Regions from separate parts of the Paenibacillus sp. sgz302114 genome, predicted to be linked through region 2. Evidence: predicted binding sites of a transcription regulator. Region 2 holds the regulator's gene; the other holds the start of a gene.
What was found. The regulator CtsR, encoded in region 2, represses protease genes until heat stress. The targets are predictions, from matches to a motif close to ATGGTCAATAAAGGTCAAACA.

Region 1 (10,730 bases), on a different contig from region 2:
TTGTACAGAAGAGCACAATTACGGTTGCGGGTTCAGGCAAGCTGCAGGTTACTCCTGACGTGGCTTATGTAAACGTTGCCGTGGAGACGCGCGCAACAACGGCGAAGGAAGCGCAAGCGCAGAATGCGAACCAGTTTGCCGGCTTGAAGAAAGTGCTGTTCACGACATACAAGATGGCGGAGAAGGATGTTAAGACGATAGGCTTCTACGTTCAGCCGGAATACACCTACGATCAGAAGACAGGTGAAAGCAAAGTGAAGGGCTATGTAGCGACGCATAGCGTTCAAATTACGACACGAAACCTAGATGGCATTGGCCAGCTGCTGGATGCACTATCCGCATCAGGCGCTAACCGTGTAGATGGCGTACAGTTTGATACCGAGAAGCAGGATCAATACGAGCTGCAAGCGCTGGATAAGGCAATGGCGAATGCTAGAGCGAAGGCCAATACCCTTGCGAAGGCAGCAGGCAAGCAAGTGAAAGAAGTCATCTCAATCTCGCAAAATAGCGTGAATTCTGGCCCGATCTACTACGGTCAAGGTGCAATGGAGAAGGCTGATATGGCAACATCGAGCTCGAATGCGCCAACAAGTGTAGAAACAGGCGTTATTAACGTCTCCACCGACATTACGGTCGTGTACGAGATGCAATAAGTTGAAACAGAAAAGGCAGGCCATTCTCCAGAAGGAGAGCGGCCTGCCTTTATTAAGTTGAAATACGCTTATGCCAGCGTCCTCTGATCGTCGCTAGTGGTTAAACCTCGCTGCTCGATGGCATGTTCAATTAGGGCAATGAATTCTTCGGACAAGCGCATGGCAATAGCTTCGTGGTAGACCTCAATGAGATGGGTATCGCTAAGAGGTCGCAGTAGGAGGGACTTGTCCTGAATCGGCAAGAATAGATTGTGTGTATCTCCAACTGTCGAATGTGAAAAACCTGGCTCATAGCCCGGTGAATACTGCGCGTATGCGCTTCCCGCATCGCCTGATCGAATAAAATTTCGCACGCTTGCGAATGGATTCGTAAGTTTCATGCGTGTGCAACTCCGTTATTATAGATTTCCAAAGCATAGCCTAAGGGACGGTGGATATGGAATCATTTAGTACATATTAACATGATTTTTATAGCCAGTCCGCACCGATTCAGCGCGTTAAATGACTATTGACACAACAATTGATTTATGGTATTTACTAGAAATTGCCTTAAACAACTTAGTGAACAAAGCAAAGAGCGACCATCCCGGGTGTTGGGATGGTCGCTCTTTCATATGGCATATCATTAGCTGGTTATAGCTGAGGGATTACATCTTCTCAATTACTTTATCAACTAGGCCGTATGCAGCAGCTTCAGCAGCTGACATGAAGTAGTCGCGGTCCGTATCGCGCTCGATCTTCTCAAGCGGCTGACCTGTGTTCGCGGATAGAATCCCGTTCAGTCTATCCCGCGTCTTCAAGATATGCTTCGCGCGAATCTCGATATCGCTTGCTTGGCCTTGGGCGCCGCCGAGCGGCTGGTGAATCATCACTTCGCTGTTGGGCAGCGCGTAACGCTTTCCATTCGCGCCTGCTGCCAGCAAGAATGCGCCCATCGATGCGGCCATGCCGACACAGATCGTCGACACTTGCGGCTTAATAAAGTTCATCGTATCAAAAATAGCGAAGCCAGCGGATACCGAACCGCCAGGGCTGTTAATGTAAAGTGAGATGTCCTTATCCGGATCATCGGCTGCTAGGAACAACAGCTGCGCGATAATGGAGTTTGCGACCATATCGTTGACAGGCGTGCCGAGGAAAACAATTCGATCCTTTAGCAAACGGGAGTAGATGTCGTAGGCGCGTTCGCCGCGGTTGCTCTGTTCAATAACCATTGGTACGAAATTCATCATTTCCATCGTAAGACCTCCTTGGGGAACATGGATTAAAGTAGTGATTCGTGTATTCATCATAACGGATTGATCAGGAAAAGTCAAAGATGGTCAAAGCATCGCAAAAGTCAGTTAATTTCACCGGGAAACAAGGTTACTTTGAGCTGGAATTGGAGATGCTGTATGAGGTGCAGGGCAGGGATATGCGAGTAACTACGCCTTCGCTAGTCTTGAGCGGAGTGGCGAATCGCTGTGTGCGGAGTTCCTTCAGACATGAGTAAGCGAGTCGCTTGTACATGCTGAATGAAAAGAAAGGACCCTCCGTTTAACGGAAGGTCCTTTGTTATGAAAGCATATGCTGATTATCGGTAAATGGCGCGCCCGCGAGGAATTGAACCTCGATCTCAGGCTCCGGAGGCCTACGTCATATCCATTGGACCACGGGCGCGTATTGTGACAGCGAAATTAAGTATATGTGATTGCTTGGAGAAAAGCAAGTGCGAGCCGGAAATAAAATTTGCAGAAATCGTGACGGTAAACGTTTTCACCGGGCAAAGTGATCTTGCCCCTGTCTGCAGTTTGGAGTACAATAAACGTGGGACTAAAAAAGTGCAGCCGGGACATTACGCGTCCATGCACTCGTCCCATGAATCGCGCTCTTTTCGTAACAGGAGTTGATGTTGAAGGATGCAATCTCTCATCGAAATACAGCAGCAGCTTCTGCCTGATTTGCTCGTTGTGATGAGAAAACGGTACCTCATACTCCGCCAGGTAATGCTCTCGGATATGATCGGCCGGCGCACATTAGCAGCATCATTGGATATGACAGAGCGTGTGCTCCGAGCGGAGACCGATTTCCTGAAGAGTCAGGGGCTTCTCATGATTGACGCGGCAGGCATGCGCATCAGCGAAGCCGGGAAGCGTCTGCTGGAGGATATGGAGCCGTTCTACAAAGCGATGTTTGGTTTGTCGGAGCTGGAAGAGCGAATCCGCCATTATTTTGGGCTGAAGCAGGTTGTTATTGTCTCTGGTGATTCGGATTCATCTCCGCATACGAAGCGGGAGCTTGGCAAGGCCGGATGTGCTGTGCTGAGCAAGTCGATGAAGCAGAATGATGTCATTGCCGTTACTGGCGGATCCACGATGGCACAGGTTGCGAATCAGCTGACGACACAAACGCCGTTCAAGGGCAATTGGTTCGTGCCAGCTAGAGGCGGACTTGGCGAAAGCCTCGATTATCAAGCGAACACGATCGCCTCGACGATGGCGAAACGTACCGGTGCGCAGTACCGGATGCTCCATGTACCGGATCATCTGGGCGAGGAAGCTTATATGTCCTTGATGCAGGAGCCGAACGTGAGGGAGATTGTGGAAGTGATCCGCAGTAGCCGCATCGTCATACATGGGATCGGGGACGCTATGGTCATGGCGCGTCGCAGACGCGTGGACGCAACAGTAGTAGAAGCAATGCATGCGGAAGGCGCGCTTGCGGAATCGTTCGGTTACTACTTCGACAGGAATGGTGCCGTCGTTCACAAGATGTTGACCGCAGGCCTCAGACTTGAGGATATTATGGCAACAGAAGTCGTCATCGCCATCGCAGGCGGCCGCAGTAAAGGCGAAGCGATTGCAGCGGTGATGCATTTCGGGCACGATGATGTGCTCGTCACAGATGAAGCTGCAGCACTCGAAATTGCAGCGATCATCGACAAGGAACAGCGAGAAGCAACAAGCACAAGCTAGTGATCTTGACGAAAGCAGCATAGGAACCAAGCTGCTCGCACTCGTCTTGAGATAAATGAAATTATGCCTAGGAGGAATTTACAATGGTAAAAGTTGGTATTAACGGATTTGGTCGTATCGGTCGTAACGTGTTCCGCGCAGCATTGAACAACCCGAATGTTGAAGTGGTGGCTGTTAACGATTTGACGGACACAAACACACTGGCTCACCTGCTGAAGTACGACACGACTCACGGTCAACTGGACGGTACAGTTGAAGCAAAAGAAGGCGCGCTGATCGTGAACGGCCGCGAAATCAAAGTTTTTGCTGAACGCAACCCAGAGAACCTTCCATGGGCATCTGTAGGCGCTGAAATCGTTGTTGAATCCACTGGTATTTTCACAGCGAAAGAGAAAGCTGAGCTTCACTTGAAAGGCGGCGCGAAGAAAGTTATCATCTCCGCACCTGCTTCCAACGAAGATATCACAATCGTAATGGGCGTTAACGAAGACAAATACGATGCAGCAGCTCACACTGTTATCTCCAATGCATCTTGCACAACGAACTGTCTTGCTCCATTCGCAAAAGTTCTTAACGACAAATTCGGTATCGTTAAAGGTATGATGACTACAATTCACTCGTACACGAACGATCAATCCGTTCTTGACGTTCCACATAAAGATCTGCGCCGTGCTCGCGCTGCTGCAGAAAACATCATTCCTTCTTCGACAGGCGCTGCAAAAGCGGTATCCCTTGTACTGCCTGAGCTGAAAGGCAAATTGAACGGTATGGCTATGCGTGTACCTACACCTAACGTTTCTGTAACTGACCTGGTTGCTGAACTGAAAGTGAACGTAACCGTTGAAGAAGTTAACGCAGCTCTTAAAGATGCAGCTAACACTTCCCTTAAAGGCATCTTGAACTACTCCGATGAGCCGCTTGTATCGAGCGACTACAATGGCGACCCTGCTTCTTCCACAATCGACGCACTGTCGACAATGGTTGTTGAAGGCAACATGGTAAAAGTTATTTCCTGGTACGACAACGAGTGGGGCTACTCCAACCGTGTAGTTGACCTGGCTGCTTACATCGCATCCAAAGGTCTGTAAGACATAGATAAGTCCCTTACTAAACGCGAAGGAGCTGCTTGCTGCAGCTCCTTCGCGATAGTTTGCGGGGCACAATAGCATCATCTAAACTTATAAATATAAACCTGCAGCAAACGCGGGATGGATAGCAAGTGGAGAATTTTTAATATACTTAGACCTTTATCCTGGGATGATTGGATAAGCAACATTCATCTTAGCGAACTTAGGTACCCCGGGAGGATTTCTACTTATGAACAAGAAGAGTGTACGTGACGTTGAAGTAGCCGGCAAACGCGTTTTTGTCCGCGTTGATTTTAACGTGCCAATGGAAAACGGTGCAATTACCGATGATACACGGATCCGCGAAACACTTCCAACCATTAAGTATTTGATCGAGAACGGCGCGAAAGTTATTTTGGCGAGCCACCTGGGACGTCCAAAAGGTCAAGTTGTTGAGAGCATGCGTCTGACAGAAGCTGGCGTGCGTCTGTCCCAATTGCTCGGCAAGCCTGTTGTGAAAACCGACGAAGCGATCGGAGACTCCGTGAAAGCGCAAGTAGCTGCTCTGCAAGAGGGCGACGTGCTGCTTCTGGAGAACGTGCGGTTCTACGAAGGCGAAGAGAAGAACGATCCGGAACTGGCGAAAGCTTTTGCCGAGCTGGCTGATCTGTTCGTGAACGATGCGTTCGGCGCTGCTCACCGTGCACATGCATCCACAGAAGGCATTGCTCACCATCTGCCGGCTGTTGCAGGCCTCTTGATGGAGAAGGAGCTTGACGTGCTTGGCCGTGCGCTGCTGAAACCAGAGCGTCCGTTCACGGCGATTGTCGGCGGTTCTAAAGTGAAAGACAAGATTGACGTCATTAACAAAATGATCGAAATCGCGGATAACATCATTATCGGCGGCGGTCTGTCCTACACATTCTTCAAAGCGCAAGGCCATGAAATCGGCCAATCGCTGTGCGATAACTCCAAGCTGGATCTGGCGCTCGAGTTCATCGAGAAAGCAAAATCCCTTGGCAAGCAATTCCTGCTGCCTGTTGATATCGTCATTACAGACGAGTTCAGCGCGAAAGCAAACACGCAAATCGTTGAAGTTGACGGCATCCCGGCAGATTGGGAAGGCATCGACATCGGACCGAAGACTCGTGAAATCTATGCGAACGTGATCAAGGAATCCAAGCTGGTCGTTTGGAACGGACCAATGGGCGTATTCGAGATCGAGCCATTCTCCCATGGTACACTTGCAGTAGCTCAAGCTTGCGCAGAGACTTCCGCTTATACCGTAATCGGCGGCGGCGACTCGGCAGCAGCTGCAGAGAAGTTCGGCCTCGCTGACAAAATGGATCACATCTCCACTGGCGGCGGCGCATCTCTTGAATTTATGGAAGGCAAAGCGCTTCCGGGCGTTGTTGCATTGAACGATAAGTAAGAAAAGTTTAACGCTAAGGAGCGATATCGACATGCGTACACCGATTATTGCAGGCAACTGGAAAATGTTCAAAACGGTTTCGGAAGCAACTGCGTTCTTCGCTGATGTGAAAGGCAAAGCAGAAGTGAGCGGCGTAGAAGCAGTTATCTGCGCACCATTCACGACGCTGCCAGCGCTTGTTGAAGCGGCACAAGGCACAAGCATCGCCATTGGCGCACAGAATCTTCACTTCGAGGACAACGGTGCATTCACAGGCGAAATCAGCGGCGTTATGCTGAAAGACCTGGGCGTAAAATATGTGATTATCGGCCATTCGGAGCGCCGCGCATATTTTGCAGAAACGGATGAGATCGTAAATAAGAAAGTGCAAGCTGCATTCAAGCACGCCCTTACTCCAATCGTATGTGTTGGCGAGAAGCTGGAAGAGCGCGAAGCAGAACAAACGAAGAGCGTTTGCCAAGTGCAAACAGAAGCGGCTTTTGCTGGCCTGTCAGCGGATCAAGCGGCTGAAGTGGTCGTTGCTTATGAGCCGATCTGGGCAATTGGAACAGGCAAATCGTCGACAGCGGCAGATGCAGAGGACGTTATCGCGTTCATCCGCGACGTTATTGCTGGCCTGTACGATGCGGCTACAGCGAATGCGGTTCGTATTCAATACGGCGGCAGCGTGAAGCCAAACAACGTAAGCGAATATCTTGGTCAATCCAATATCGACGGCGCTTTGGTCGGCGGTGCAAGCCTTGAGCCTGCATCCTTCATCGCATTGGTCGAGGGGGCGAAGTAAGATATGACAGCACCTGTAGCTCTAATCATCCTGGACGGATTCGGTCTTCGTAACGATGTGACGGGGAATGCCGTAGCACAAGCGAACAAGCCGAATTACGACCGCTACTGGGCAACTTACCCGCATACGACACTGACAGCTTGCGGCGAAGCGGTAGGCTTGCCGGAAGGTCAAATGGGCAACTCCGAAGTCGGCCACTTGAACATCGGTGCTGGCCGGGTTGTCTACCAGGATCTGACTCGCATCAGCAAGTCGATCCGCGATCTGGATTTCTTCGATAACGAAACACTTAAAGGCGCGATTGCGCATGCGAAAGCGAAGGGCACGAAGCTGCACCTGTACGGACTGCTGTCCGACGGCGGCGTTCACAGCCACATCGCTCACTTGTTCGCGCTGCTTGAGCTGGCGAAGAAAGAAGAGTTTGAAGATGTCTACATTCACGCGTTCCTCGACGGACGCGACGTATCGCCTGACAGCGCAAAAGGTTATCTGGAACAGCTTACAGCGAAGATCGAAGAAATTGGCGTAGGCCGGATCGCGACCGTTCAAGGCCGCTACTACGCAATGGATCGCGATAAGCGCTGGGAACGTACGGAGAAGTCCTACCGCGCCATGGTATACGGTGAAGGTCCTCAATATACTGACCCGATCCAAGCGGTTGTAGAATCGTACGAGAAATCGGTATACGACGAGTTCGTCATGCCGACGGTTATCGTGAAGGAAGACGGTAGCCCGGTTGGCGTTGTTGAGTCGGATGATGCAGTTATTTTCTTTAACTTCCGTCCTGACCGTGCTATCCAGCTGTCGCAGGTGTTCACCAACACCGACTTCCGCGGCTTCGACCGTGGCCCGAAAGAACCCAAGAACCTTTACTTCGTCTGCTTGACACTGTTCAGTGAAACGGTAGGCGGATTCGTAGCGTATAAGCCTAAGAATCTCGATAATACACTCGGCGAAGTGCTTGTACAGAACAACAAGCGCCAGCTGCGTATTGCCGAGACGGAGAAGTACCCGCACGTGACGTTCTTCTTTAGCGGCGGACGTGACACGGAGCTGCCAGGCGAGACGCGTATTCTCATTCCTTCCCCGAAGGTTGCGACTTATGATCTTCAGCCGGAGATGAGTGCGTATGAAGTAGCGGCAGCTGCGGTGAAAGAAATCGAAGCGGACCGTCAGGATGTTATCATCTTGAACTTCGCGAACCCGGATATGGTCGGTCACTCCGGCATGCTGGAGCCGACGATCAAAGCGGTAGAAGCAACAGACGAATGCCTGGGCAAAGTCGTTGAGGCGGTTCTTGCAAAAGGCGGCGTCTGCCTTATTACAGCAGACCACGGAAATGCCGATATGGTTATTGACGAGAATGGTCGTCCGTTCACGGCGCATACGACGAATCCGGTTCCGTTCATCGTAACGAAGCAGGTTGGACCACTCCGCGAAGGCGGTATTCTCGCTGATATCGCACCGACAGTTCTGGCGCTTGCCGGGCTGCAGAAGTCGGAAGAGATGACTGGCACATCGCTCGTGCAAGGCTAAGCGAGTGTTATTCAAGAAATACAACTAAGCAAGTTTACTATTATCCTTTATGCGGTGAATAATTGAGGTCGCTTAATTTGATTAGCACCGCACGAAGGCTACATTACACACAACCCACATTGAAGGAGTGTTTCGTACATGTCTATCATTACTGACGTTTATGCACGCGAAGTGCTTGATTCCCGCGGTAACCCTACCGTTGAAGTTGAAGTTATGCTGGAGTCCGGCGGCAAAGGCCGTGCAATCGTTCCATCCGGTGCTTCCACTGGCGCATACGAAGCGGTTGAGCTTCGTGACGGCGACAAATCCCGTTACCTCGGTAAAGGCGTTCTGACAGCAGTCGATAACGTAAACACAATCATCGCTCCTGAGATCATCGGTCTGGACGCGCTTGATCAAGTATTGATCGACCGCAAAATGATCCAACTTGACGGAACACACAACAAAGGCAAGCTCGGTGCAAATGCAATTCTTGCGGTATCGATGGCTTGCGCACGAGCAGCTGCTGACGCACTTGATGTTCCTTTGTACACATACCTTGGCGGATTCAACGCTAAGACGCTTCCAGTTCCAATGATGAACATCGTTAACGGCGGCGAGCACGCTGATAACAACATCGACGTTCAAGAGTTCATGGTTCTGCCAGTTGGCGCAGAAAGCTTCAAAGAAGCTCTTCGCATCGGTACAGAAATCTTCCACAACCTGAAATCGGTTCTGAAAGATAAAGGCCTGAACACTGCAGTTGGCGACGAAGGCGGCTTCGCTCCGAACCTTGGTTCCAATGAAGAAGCGATCACAACGATCATCTCCGCTATCGAGCGCGCAGGCTACAAGCCAGGCGTTGACGTATTCCTCGGAATGGACGTTGCTTCCACTGAGTTCTTCAAAGATGGCAAGTACCACCTTGAAGGCGAAGGCCGTTCGTTCACTTCCGCTGAATTCGTTGACCTGCTTGCTTCGTGGGTTGAGAAGTACCCAATCATCACAATCGAAGACGGCTGCTCCGAAGACGACTGGGAAGGTTGGAAATTGCTCACTGAGAAATTGGGCGACAAAGTACAACTCGTTGGCGATGACCTGTTCGTAACGAACACAGAGCGTCTGTCTGACGGTATCGACAAAGGCGTAGGTAACTCGATCCTGGTTAAAGTTAACCAAATCGGTTCCTTAACTGAAACATTCGATGCAATCGAAATGGCAAAACGCGCTGGTTACACAGCTGTTATCTCCCACCGTTCCGGTGAATCCGAAGACAGCACGATCGCAGACATCGCTGTTGCGACAAACGCTGGCCAAATCAAAACAGGCGCTCCGTCCCGTACGGACCGCGTTGCGAAATACAACCAATTGCTTCGCATCGAAGACCAATTGGGCTCGACTGCACAATACGCAGGTAAAAGCGCGTTCTACAACTTGAAGAACTTTAGCAAGTAATTCGAGTTTGCTGGATCGTAATACCAAAATGACAAAAGAATGTCCCAAAAGCTGATGTAGTTTAAGCTCGGGCGTTCGTTATAATTAGGGGAGAGAAGACATGGCGCAAGACGTGTCACTCTCCTCTTTTTTGTATCCAAAATAATCGATTATGAGGTGGAAGCAGTGGCAAAACCAGTTGTCGCTTTACAGTTGTATACGCTCCGTGATCAAACGGAGAAGGATTTTCTCGGTACGATCCGCAAGGCAGCGGAGATGGGCTATCAAGCGGTAGAGTTTGCAGGCTACTTCAACACGCCGGCGAAAGAATTGAAAGCGCTTCTGGATGAGCTTGGCTTGCAGGCGCCTTCTGCGCATGTTGGTTTGAACTTCGGCGAGCCGGAGAACATTGAGGCAGATCTCGCGAAGCAAATCGAATACGCAAAGGAGCTTGGCCTCCAATATATAATTACGCCTTGGGCTCCATTGCCTGAGAACCCAACGATTGACGATGTGAACAGACTTGCAGGCATTCTCGAAGCAGCGGGCAAGCAAGTGAAGGAAGCGGGCCTTATCTACGGCTATCATAATCATGATTTCGAGTTCAAGCTCGTTGACGGAAAGCCAGTCATCGACCTGCTGTTAGAGAAGGTTCCAGCAGAGTATCTGCAAGCGGAATTTGACTTCGGATGGGTGCATATGGGCGGTCAGAATCCGGTCGATTATGCAACTCGTTATGCAGGACGCGTGCCTCTGGCGCATTTCAAAGATTTCGGCGACGGCCGCAGCGACACTGAAGTGGGCAAAGGCATTGTCGATCTGAAAGGCGTGCTGGACGTTGCGGAGCAAGTCGGCATCCAGTACGTAATCGTGGAGCAAGAGCAGTTCGCG
Region 2 (10,730 bases):
TGTTAGAAACGCTCCGTGATAAGGATTTGATCGATACATTCCGATCTGCGCTTGATGATCACTTGATCGGCGCGCTGGCAACCCGTGGCATGCTGGATGAGGATGCTTTTGTCAACTATGTGCTATGTCCGCGGGTGTTGCATGAGATGATTGTTCCGTATCGTCAGAAGCTTCGCGAATCTTTCACGGAAGAGGAAGCTAATCTGTTCCGCACTGAGCCATTAGCGTTGGTCCGCCATCTTCGGGAGGGCTTCGGCGTCTGGACAGATCTGCCGAACCTGATAGGAAGGGGAAATCCGGTAGGCACCTTCGAGATGAAGCTCGGCGATCCGCAGTCGCTGGACATCATGTTCGTCGCTATTTGCCGTAGCTTGGGCATTCCGGCTCGATTGCAGCCAAGTGAACAACACGCGCAATACTTGCACGAGGGCAACTGGATGGATGCCGGGATCATCGAAGCTGCTTCTGAGGGGCGTGAGTCGAACGCGCGCGGGCAGCTGAGGCTCGTTAAGGATGCTTCTGCTTCGCCAGATACGCCGGACGCCTCCTATATGGAGAACTTCACCTTCGCACGGCTGGAAGGCGGTGTCTATAAGACGCTGGTGTATCCTTATGCCAAGAAGGATGTTTATGAAGAGTCGTTCGAAGTGGAGCCAGGGGATTACCGGCTGACGACAGGCATTCGTCTGAAGGATGGCACGGTGCGAGTGCGTCTGAGAGATGCTGGTTGATATCCCGGTACTTGGTACCTTCGATCGCAGCAGGGGATAGCGCAGTTGGACGGGGGATCGGCATCGCTTGCGGAGCTGCTCGGAACGGGTGGCGCGATTACAGCCTGGATTGAGCCGGAACGGGAGCCGACTAAGCATCGTTCCGCGAGCTGAGCGAGTTGGCCAAACCGCTTAACGAGCTGGGAATACCGATTGTGCTGCTTATTGGCGATGCAGAGTGGACAGCTTCCTTTGACCCGGCGAACTATTCGTTGCTGCCTTTGAATACCGTATTCGTTCGGGACACGAGCCGCGCCGAACTGCCGGAACTAATCGTCCGCACACCGGCGAATGAGGCGGGTTTCCCTCATTTGTTCGTCCTGGACTGCAACTCCCAAATACGCTACACAGCTACCGGTTACAAGATCGGAACTGGCAAAGAAGCGCTGCAAACGTTGATGAGCCTTAAATTTTAGGTGCATCGATAGTAAAGACGAAACGTTCTCGTTGCTGCATGTCAGGGATGAAGGCCGTTTTTTTTGCAAGAGGGGGCTGGAAGCAGGGGTATAAATGGACCGAATCCGCCCAAGATAGTAAGGGGCGTTACCGTGATACAACGAAGGCAATGCACTTGACCTTTTGGCAATTTTGCGTATAATAAAGTTAAAGTCAAAGAAAGTCAAAGTCAATTTGACTAAAAACTTTGACGATTCAAACAATCAGCTGCTTTAGCCTCAAGTTTGTTGTAAGGGCATCATAGGGAGGTTGGCGAAATGCGCAACATTTCCGATCTCATCGAGCAGTATCTCAAGCATATGCTAAAGGAAAGCCCTGGCGGTGCTGTCGAACTGCAGCGCAACGATTTGGCAGATCGGTTCTCTTGTGTTCCGTCCCAAATCAATTACGTCATCAGTACACGGTTCACGATGGAGAAGGGCTATATGGTAGAGAGCAAGCGCGGCGGCGGCGGGTATATCCGCATTCAGCGCGTGGAGCTGCCTACTTTGTCGGCTCTCCAAGGCCATCTTGCCGAAACAATCGGCGATCAAGTGGACCAAGATACGGCAGAAGGAATTGTGTATCAGTTGGAGGAAGGGAAGCATATCTCAAGGCGCGAAGCGAATTTGCTCCGGGCGGCGATGTCCCGCGACACCATTGCTGTGAAGCTTCCACTGCGTGACGAAATTCGGGCTAGGCTGCTCCGGGCGATGTTAATTACGCTGCTCGTGAAGTAAGCTGCGCAGCCTTGCAAGAGGAGGGATAGTGCGGAATGCTTTGTCAGGAATGTGACAAGAAGCCGGCTACGCTTCATTTTACGAAAATTGTGAATGGCGAGAAGACGGAGTTTCATATTTGTGAATCGTGCGCACGCGAACGAGGCGAAGGAATCCCAGGCACAGCGAACGGATTTTCCATCCACAGCTTGCTGTCCGGACTTCTGGACTTTGAACCGGTAGGCAGCATGAACGCGCTTGGCGCGAAGCCGGCGCAGCAGCTGCGCTGCGACAATTGCGGTTTGACCTATACACAATTTAGTAAGATGGGCCGTTTCGGCTGCAGCAATTGTTACACCCAGTTTGGAAGCAAATTGGACCCGATTCTGAAACGGGTTCACGGCAATACGACACATGTCGGTAAAATTCCAAAGCGCACAGGTGTTCAAATTCAGCTCAAACGAGAAATTGACGAGCTTAAACAGGATTTGAACATGCGAATCGAGCAGCAGGAGTTTGAGACCGCTGCTGAGCTACGCGACCGAATTCGGGAGCTGGAGCGCAAAATAGCCGATGTTTAGGCACGGTTAGGAAGGTGAAATGAAACGATGTCGAAGCGGTCTTATGTAGAAGAAGCGCTAAGCGACTGGATGAAAGGCAACGGTCCGGACACGGATGTTGTCATTAGCAGCCGGATCCGTATTGCTCGTAATTTATCGGGTCATCCGTTTCCGATGCTTGCGACCTCACAGCAGGCGCAGGACGTTATGAAGCAGCTCACCGCTGTTGCTGAGACTGGCCGATTAGACAGCTGTGGACCATTCGAAACGATCGAGCTCTCCCAGTTAAGTGAATTGGAACGCCGAGTGCTTGTGGAGAAGCATCTGATCAGCCCGAACTTAGCGAATGAATCGCGCTGCGGCGCGGTGATGCTTAGCGAGAACGAGTCGGTTAGCATAATGGTAAACGAAGAGGATCACTTGCGGATTCAATGCTTATATCCAGGCTTTCAGATTAAGGAAGCGTGGACGGTGGCGAGCCGCATTGACGATATTTTTGAAGAGGTCACTGATTACGCGTTCGATGAACGAAGAGGCTACTTAACGAGCTGTCCGACCAACGTCGGAACGGGCATTCGCTCTTCAGTGATGATGCATCTGCCGGGGCTTGTGCTTACGCAGCAGATCAACCGGATTTTGTCAGCTATCCAGCAAGTGGGGCTTGCGGTTCGGGGGATTTACGGCGAGGGCAGCGAAGCGCTCGGTAACTTGTTCCAAATCTCCAATCAGATTACGCTTGGTCAGTCCGAGGGGGAAATCATCGAGAATCTACACAGCGTAGCGCGTCAAATTATCGAGCACGAGAGAGCGGCACGACAGCGTCTGCTGGAAGAGTCGCGGGTGCGCCTGGAGGATCGGGTGCTCCGTTCTTACGGTACGTTGTCGCATGCGATGATTATGGATTCGAAGGAAGCGGCTCAGCGGCTTTCCGATGTAAGGCTCGGCATTGATCTAGGGCTGATTGTGGATGTGTCGCCTCAGGCGATGAATGAAATGATGGTATTAACGCAGCCGGGCTTTCTCCAACAGGTGTTCCGTGAAAAAATGACGCCTGAACAGCGGGACATCCGGCGAGCGGAACTTATACGCAATCAGTTGTACAGTGAAACTGATCATGGGGGTGTATGAACATGATGTTTGGAAGATTTACGGAACGGGCACAAAAGGTGCTCGCACTTGCTCAGGAAGAAGCGGTTCGTCTCGGTCATAACAATATCGGCACGGAGCATATTTTGCTCGGGCTGAACCGAGAAGGGGAAGGAATCGCAGCCAAAGCACTCATCGGATTAGGCCTTAGCCTTGAGAAGATTCAAGACGAGGTTGAAACATTAATCGGTCGCGGACAAGAGCAACCGACCAATATCGCTTATACACCGCGTGCGAAGAAGGTTATTGAGCTGTCGATGGATGAGGCGCGCAAGCTTGGTCACACGTATGTGGGCACAGAGCATATCCTGCTCGGGCTCATTCGTGAAGGCGAAGGCGTCGCAGCGCGCGTACTGAATAACCTCGGCATTAGCTTAAATAAAGCACGTCAACAAGTGCTGCAGCTGCTCGGAAGCAGCGAAGCCGTGTCCAGCAATCATGGCGCGCCGGCTAATGTAAGCACACCGACACTGGACGGACTTGCTCGTGACTTGACGGCGTACGCCAAAGACGGCAATCTTGATCCGGTTATCGGACGCGGCAAAGAAATCGAGCGCGTTATCCAAGTGCTCAGCCGTAGAACGAAGAACAATCCCGTTCTGATCGGTGAGCCAGGCGTTGGTAAGACTGCGATTGCCGAAGGGCTCGCGCAGAAGATCATCGCAGGCGAAATTCCGGAGACGCTGCGCGACAAGCGCGTCATGACGCTCGATATGGGCTCTGTCGTTGCCGGAACGAAGTACCGCGGTGAATTCGAAGACCGACTGAAGAAGATTATGGACGAAATTCGCCAAGCCGGAAACATCGTCTTGTTCATCGATGAGCTGCATACGCTTATCGGTGCGGGCGGGGCGGAAGGCGCGATTGATGCCTCGAATATTTTGAAGCCAGCGCTTGCGCGCGGTGAGCTGCAATGTATCGGTGCAACGACGCTGGACGAATACCGCAAATACATTGAGAAAGACGCAGCGCTGGAGCGTCGTTTCCAACCGATTACGGTCGATCAGCCGTCACCGGAGGAAGCGATTCAAATTCTTCACGGGCTGCGCGATCGTTATGAAGCGCATCACCGCGTGAAGATTACCGATGAGGCGATTGAGCAAGCTGTTAAGCTATCTGACCGCTACATCACAGACCGGTTCCTGCCGGATAAAGCGATCGACTTGATTGATGAAGCGTCCTCCAAAGTACGCTTGAAATCGTATACGGTACCGCCTAATCTCAAGCAGCTCGAGAACCGTCTGGAGGATATCCGCAAGGAGAAGGACTCCGCTGTTCAGAGTCAGGAGTTCGAGAAAGCGGCTGCACTCCGTGATACGGAGCAGAAGATTCGAGAAGAGCTCGACGTTACTAAGAACCAGTGGAAAGAGAAGCAAGGTCGCACGGATTCTGAAGTAACGCCGGATGATATCGCTCAAATTGTAGCTAGCTGGACCGGTATTCCTGTAACGAAGCTAGCTGAGGAAGAGACACAACGCCTGCTCAAGATGGAAGAAATTCTTCATGACCGCGTTATCGGTCAGAGCGAAGCGGTTAAAGCGGTATCCCGCGCAATCCGCAGAGCGCGTGCAGGTCTGAAGGATCCGAAGCGTCCGATGGGCTCGTTTATTTTCCTCGGCCCAACGGGTGTAGGTAAGACGGAGCTTGCCCGTGCGCTGGCTGAAGCGATGTTCGGCGATGAGAATGCGGTTGTCCGCATCGACATGTCGGAGTATATGGAGAAGCATTCGACTTCGCGTCTCGTCGGAGCGCCTCCAGGTTATGTCGGTTACGAAGAAGGCGGTCAATTGACCGAGAAAGTACGCCGCAAGCCATATTCGGTCGTGCTGCTTGATGAGATCGAGAAGGCGCATCCGGAAGTGTTCAATATTCTTCTGCAAGTGCTTGAGGATGGCCGTTTGACGGACTCCAAGGGCCGCGTGGTGGACTTCCGCAATACGCTCATTATTATGACGTCGAACGTCGGCGCTGACCAAATCAAGAAAAATTCTTCGCTTGGTTTCACAGCAGCGCAGGATGCGGGCCGCGACTTTAACATCATGAAGGAGAAGGTTCTGGCAGAGCTCAAGAAGAGCTTCCGTCCGGAGTTCCTGAACCGGATTGATGAGACAATCGTGTTCCACTCTCTCGAGAAGGAGCATATTTCTCAAATCGTATCGCTCATGTCCGAAGAGCTTCGCAAACGTCTGCGCGAGCAGGAAGTGGACTTCACGCTTACTGACGCAGCGAAGGATTTCCTCGCGAAGGAAGGCTTCGATCCGCAGTACGGCGCTCGTCCTCTTCGCAGAGCGATCCAGAAGCATATCGAAGACCGTCTGTCCGAAGATCTGCTCATGGGTAATATTTCCAAAGGTCATAAGCTCATCATTGATGAGAAGGATGGCGGGTTGACCGTTACTCATGTAGATAGTGTGTCGGCTCCAGAGGAAACGGCGACGAAATAACGATGTAAATATGTAATGTGGTAAAATGTAACGAAGTTACATGCAGCCCCTCACTCGCAGAGTGAGGGGCTTTTCCATCTGTATTGTTCGAACATGTAACGCAGTTACATGAAGCCCTTCACTCGCAGAGTGAGGGCGATTCCATCTGTCTCTGCACCAAGATGGAAGCGTGTCCCGCAAGGGACGAAAGCGAGCACCAGCACGCAGCCACATGGAAGCGCCTCTGCGACACCTCACGTTACCATGGTCCCGCAGGGACATCAGGTAACTAAACAGCGCCAAACGTAAAGCGTGCGCAAGGGACGAAAGCGATCACCATCACAAACCCACTCGCGAGCGCTTCTCTGTTACTCCAACGTTATACCTTCCGGGTGTCCAGAGGGTTGGCAAACCCTTGGGGTCCCCCTGGCGAGGGGGATTTAGGGGGTGGTAAGCAGCTTTAGTTGATATAAAGGTTTAATTGGGGTGGTTTACACACTTTGTAAATGGTAAACTTTGAATGATACCTCTAAAGTATAAGGAGCCGCTGATGGCAAAACTTAAAACAAAGTTCGCATGTACAGAATGCGGCACGGAATCACCGAAGTGGCTGGGCAAATGTCCGGGCTGCGGGCAATGGAATACGATGGTGGAAGAGAAGGAAACGGTCGTCAAAACACAAGGAATGGGCTCGCAGCTCATTCAGACGAAAGAAAAGCCGCGTCCCATCATACATATAGAAAGTGGCCAAGAGAAACGAATTGAGACAACCAATCAGGAGCTCAATCGCGTACTGGGCGGCGGTGTCGTACCTGGCTCGCTCATCCTTGTAGGCGGAGACCCTGGTATCGGCAAATCGACGCTGCTGCTTCAAACTTCGCATGCGCTGGCTTCGAAGAACCTGACAGTCCTCTATATATCCGGAGAGGAATCGGTTCGGCAGACACGCCTTCGGGCAGACCGCCTCGGAGCGCTTACCGAGAAGCTGTATGTGCTGTGCGAAACGAACATGGAGCAAATTAACGACGCGATTGAATCGGTCCAGCCTGATTTTCTCGTTATCGACTCGATCCAGACTGTGTACGATCCGAATGTGCAATCTGCCCCTGGCAGCGTCTCGCAAGTGAGGGAATGTACGGCCCACTTTATGCGCGTCGCGAAGATTAAAGGCATTGCAACCGTGCTTGTCGGCCACGTCACGAAGGAAGGTGCGATCGCCGGTCCTCGTATGCTGGAGCATATGGTGGACTGTGTGCTCTATTTCGAAGGGGAGCGGCATCATACGTACCGATTGCTTAGGGCCGTTAAGAATCGTTTCGGCTCTACGAACGAGATCGGGATCTTCGAAATGGGAGAGGAAGGGCTGCGGGAGGTCAACAATCCGTCCGAGCTATTCTTGTCCGAACGTCCGCTTGGCGTATCGGGCTCCACCGTTGTCGCAGCTATGGAAGGTACAAGGCCAGTGCTCGTAGAGCTTCAGGCGCTTGTCGCCACAACGAACTTCCCTTCGCCGCGCCGGATGGCAACCGGGATCGACCATAATCGGATGACGCTTATTGTCGCGGTACTGGAGAAGCGGATGGGGATGTTCCTGCAGACGCAAGATGCCTATTTGAACGTCGCCGGCGGTATAAGACTCGATGAGCCGGCCGTCGATCTCGCAGCGGCAGTCAGCATCGCATCAAGCTTCCGCGATGCACCGACAAGACCGTACGATGTATTTTTTGGTGAGATTGGACTTACTGGTGAAGTGCGGGGCGTATCCCGTGCGGAGCAGCGTGTGAAAGAAGCGCATAAGCTGGGCTTCAAACGGGTCATAATGCCAAGCAAGAGCTTGAAGGGCTGGACTCCGCCGAAAGGCATAGAAATCATCGGTGTAGAGACGGTCGCACAAGCGCTGTCCGCAGCATTCGGATAGAGGGGGGAAATGGATGAAAGAGACGAACCAGACAGATTTCGTAAATCAACTGCTCCAGATGGTCGCACCAGGTATGGCTTTCCGTGAAGGGCTCGATAACGTGCTGCGCGCCAAGACAGGAGCGCTGATCGTAGTCGGCTACAGCCCGGAGGTGATGGAGGTCGTTGACGGCGGATTCTCCATTAACTGCGACTTTTCCCCGAACTATTTATACGAGCTGGCCAAAATGGACGGCGCGATTATTCTTAGCGAGGATCGCAAACGCATCTTGTATGCCAACACACAGCTCATTCCGAACAGCTCCATTACTTCCAGCGAGACGGGAATACGTCACCGGACAGCGGAGCGGGTCGCGAAGCAAACCGGCAAGCTCGTTGTATCGATCTCCCAGCGGAGAAACGTAATTACGCTGTACCAGGGCCAGTTCAGATATTCGCTGAAGGAAATGGGCGTTATTCTGACAAAAGCAAACCAAGCGATTCAGACGCTTGAGAAATACAAAGTGGTGCTTAACCAGTCGTTCACGAACCTGTCTGCTCTAGAATTCGAAGAGATGGTTACACTACAGGAAGTCGCGCACGTCATTAAGCGGGTTGAAATGGTCATCCGAGTGAAGACGGAGATTAAGCGATATGTAAATGAGCTTGGCACCGAAGGCCGGCTTATCGCGATGCAGATGGAAGAGCTCGTCGGCGGCGTAGAGGAAGAAGCATGGTTCTTGCTCAAAGACTACGTCAAAGACCCGCATGAGGATCGCATTCGTGAAATCCGTGCCAGCATTCGCAAGCTTAGCTCCGAAGAGCTGCTGGAGCTGCCGCAGATCATTAAGCTGCTTGGCTATAGCGGCTTTAGCGCTGCATCTGAAGAGATGGTTGCACCGCGCGGCTATCGTCTGCTGAGCCGTATTCCACGGCTGCCGGCAGTCATTATGTACAATCTGGTTGAACGGTTCGGCTACTTGCCTCATATTTTGATGGCGACAATTGAAGAGCTCGACTCTGTGGATGGTATTGGTGAAGTGAGGGCGCGTGCGATTAAAGAAGGCCTCAAACGGATACAAGAGCAGATGTTCATTGACAGACAAATCTAAATCTCATACAATGAAGGAATGCAGACAAATCACATTTGGGTATTACTTACAATTGAACCGTTTTATGCATCCTTTCAAAAACTTCGCAGGAAGTTTTTTTCTCAGTTTGCCGTCGATACTGCAAATTGCGGTTTTGGGGCATAGTAAAGATGAGGTGGAGCAAAATGATCACGAAGTCAATACCGAGTCTTTTTACCGTGGCGAACTTATTTCTAGGCATCGTCGCCATCATTCTTATATTCCCCGAAAATGCAAAGCCTGAAGTAGCTGCGATGATGGTCATTATCGCAATGCTGATGGATGGCGTTGATGGTCGGGTGGCGCGTGCGCTTAACGCCCAAAGTGAATTCGGCAAAGAGCTTGATTCCTTGTCCGATGTCATTTCCTTCGGGGTTGCACCAGCTTTTATCATGTACAGCGTTGCTTTCCAAGAGCTTAATCCAGCTCCTGCGTGGATTATTACAGCACTGTTCCCGATCTGCGGAGCGCTGCGGCTCGCAAGGTTCAATGTTGTTTCCGGAATGCCAGGTTACTTCATCGGTTTGCCGATTCCGGCAGCAGGCGGCGTGCTTGCAACACTTGCTCTGTTCCACAAGGATATTACTGTTTCTGTTCTAATGATCAGTACACTTGTTCTCTCGTTCCTAATGGTGAGCACAGTCCGTTATCCGAACTTCAAGAAAGTGGGCATTCCGAAGAATGCGATATGGGTCGTGCCGATCGTCGTAGCAGTTGCGGTTGTGCTCGGTATTCTGTTCCCGCACCATCTATCGAAGATTATTTTCATCCCGCTCGTGATCTACGCGCTCTATGGCTTAAAAAAAAACGTTGATCGCCGTCTCCCCAGCCGGAAACGGAAGAGAATGCTGGAAAATAAGCTTCAAGAGGAAGCTGTTCATAGCGAACATAGCGCATAGTTCATGTGCTTAAACAAAAGAAACCGCCTCGTCATTTGACGAGGCGGTTTTTGTTATGGGGATCATTTACGTTAAATTAAATAGCCCAAGCGTGCTGCATTTATCAGATTCCCGGTCAATGACGTCGGCAAGCTGAATGTCGAGTAGATTACACATTGCGGACATATAGAACATATTGCGTCCAAGCTCGTTTTGAATGGCTTCCTTGCAGTGCTCGCAAAGATCGCCTGAAATGTGATGGTGAAGTTTGGTTTTGGCCTGCTCGAGATTAAAGTCGTCTGCAAACTGCTGCTTCCGCGCGTTTAATTCAATACATCCGCATTCTGTAACAGCCTTCGCTACCGCGCGATTCACGGAAGTGCCGGATTGGCCGTACTTAGACATGACGTCTAGCAAGCTGCGATGTCGCAGCAGCAGCTCCGAAACTTGCTTCTGAAACTGCTCCAATGTTGGTGCATTCATCGGGTACCACCTCATTTCAGGATTGGGATTGCTTACTTTTATTATAAGCCTCCTCGGCTCTCTTTTCAAAACCGATTTATACGATTTTGTCCGAATTACGGGCTAAGTTAATAAATTCTAATGGATTGGGACCGCAGGCGATTAACGTGACAATAATTGGCACATAATTGTTAGTGGAGGTGGATTTATATGATGAAGCGAATGATTCAACTAATGGGTTTTTTGTTCGGCGGATTTCTAGGTGCTCAAATGTACGGCTCTTTGAACGGGAGCATGAGCTTTATGGAATC

Region 1: the regulator CtsR is predicted to act here: its motif matches at 1,962-1,982, upstream of clpP (ATP-dependent Clp endopeptidase proteolytic subunit ClpP).

The regions. Positions count from the first base shown of each region.
Region 1 covers NZ_JBVYOI010000021.1:27,055-37,784, forward strand. The annotation lists gene AC0LWF_RS26735 (SIMPL domain-containing protein) at 1-653, shown strand, start outside; gene sda (sporulation histidine kinase inhibitor Sda) at 722-1,033, opposite strand; gene clpP (ATP-dependent Clp endopeptidase proteolytic subunit ClpP) at 1,301-1,882, opposite strand; tRNA gene AC0LWF_RS26750 (tRNA-Arg) at 2,238-2,312, opposite strand; gene AC0LWF_RS26755 (sugar-binding transcriptional regulator) at 2,552-3,607, shown strand; gene gap (type I glyceraldehyde-3-phosphate dehydrogenase) at 3,691-4,695, shown strand; gene AC0LWF_RS26765 (phosphoglycerate kinase) at 4,925-6,106, shown strand; gene tpiA (triose-phosphate isomerase) at 6,138-6,890, shown strand; gene gpmI (2,3-bisphosphoglycerate-independent phosphoglycerate mutase) at 6,894-8,426, shown strand; gene eno (phosphopyruvate hydratase) at 8,565-9,860, shown strand; gene AC0LWF_RS26785 (sugar phosphate isomerase/epimerase family protein) at 10,026-10,730, shown strand, end outside.
Region 2 covers NZ_JBVYOI010000019.1:52,319-63,048, reverse strand. The annotation lists gene AC0LWF_RS26250 (transglutaminase-like domain-containing protein) at 1-731, shown strand, start outside; gene AC0LWF_RS26245 (hypothetical protein) at 890-1,186, shown strand; gene AC0LWF_RS26240 (CtsR family transcriptional regulator) at 1,484-1,945, shown strand; gene mcsA (protein-arginine kinase activator protein McsA) at 1,981-2,505, shown strand; gene mcsB (protein-arginine kinase McsB) at 2,533-3,612, shown strand; gene AC0LWF_RS26225 (ATP-dependent Clp protease ATP-binding subunit) at 3,615-6,074, shown strand; gene radA (DNA repair protein RadA) at 6,604-7,971, shown strand; gene disA (DNA integrity scanning diadenylate cyclase DisA) at 7,985-9,061, shown strand; gene pssA (CDP-diacylglycerol--serine O-phosphatidyltransferase) at 9,226-9,978, shown strand; gene AC0LWF_RS26205 (DUF1573 domain-containing protein) at 10,045-10,440, opposite strand; gene AC0LWF_RS26200 (PIN/TRAM domain-containing protein) at 10,630-10,730, shown strand, end outside.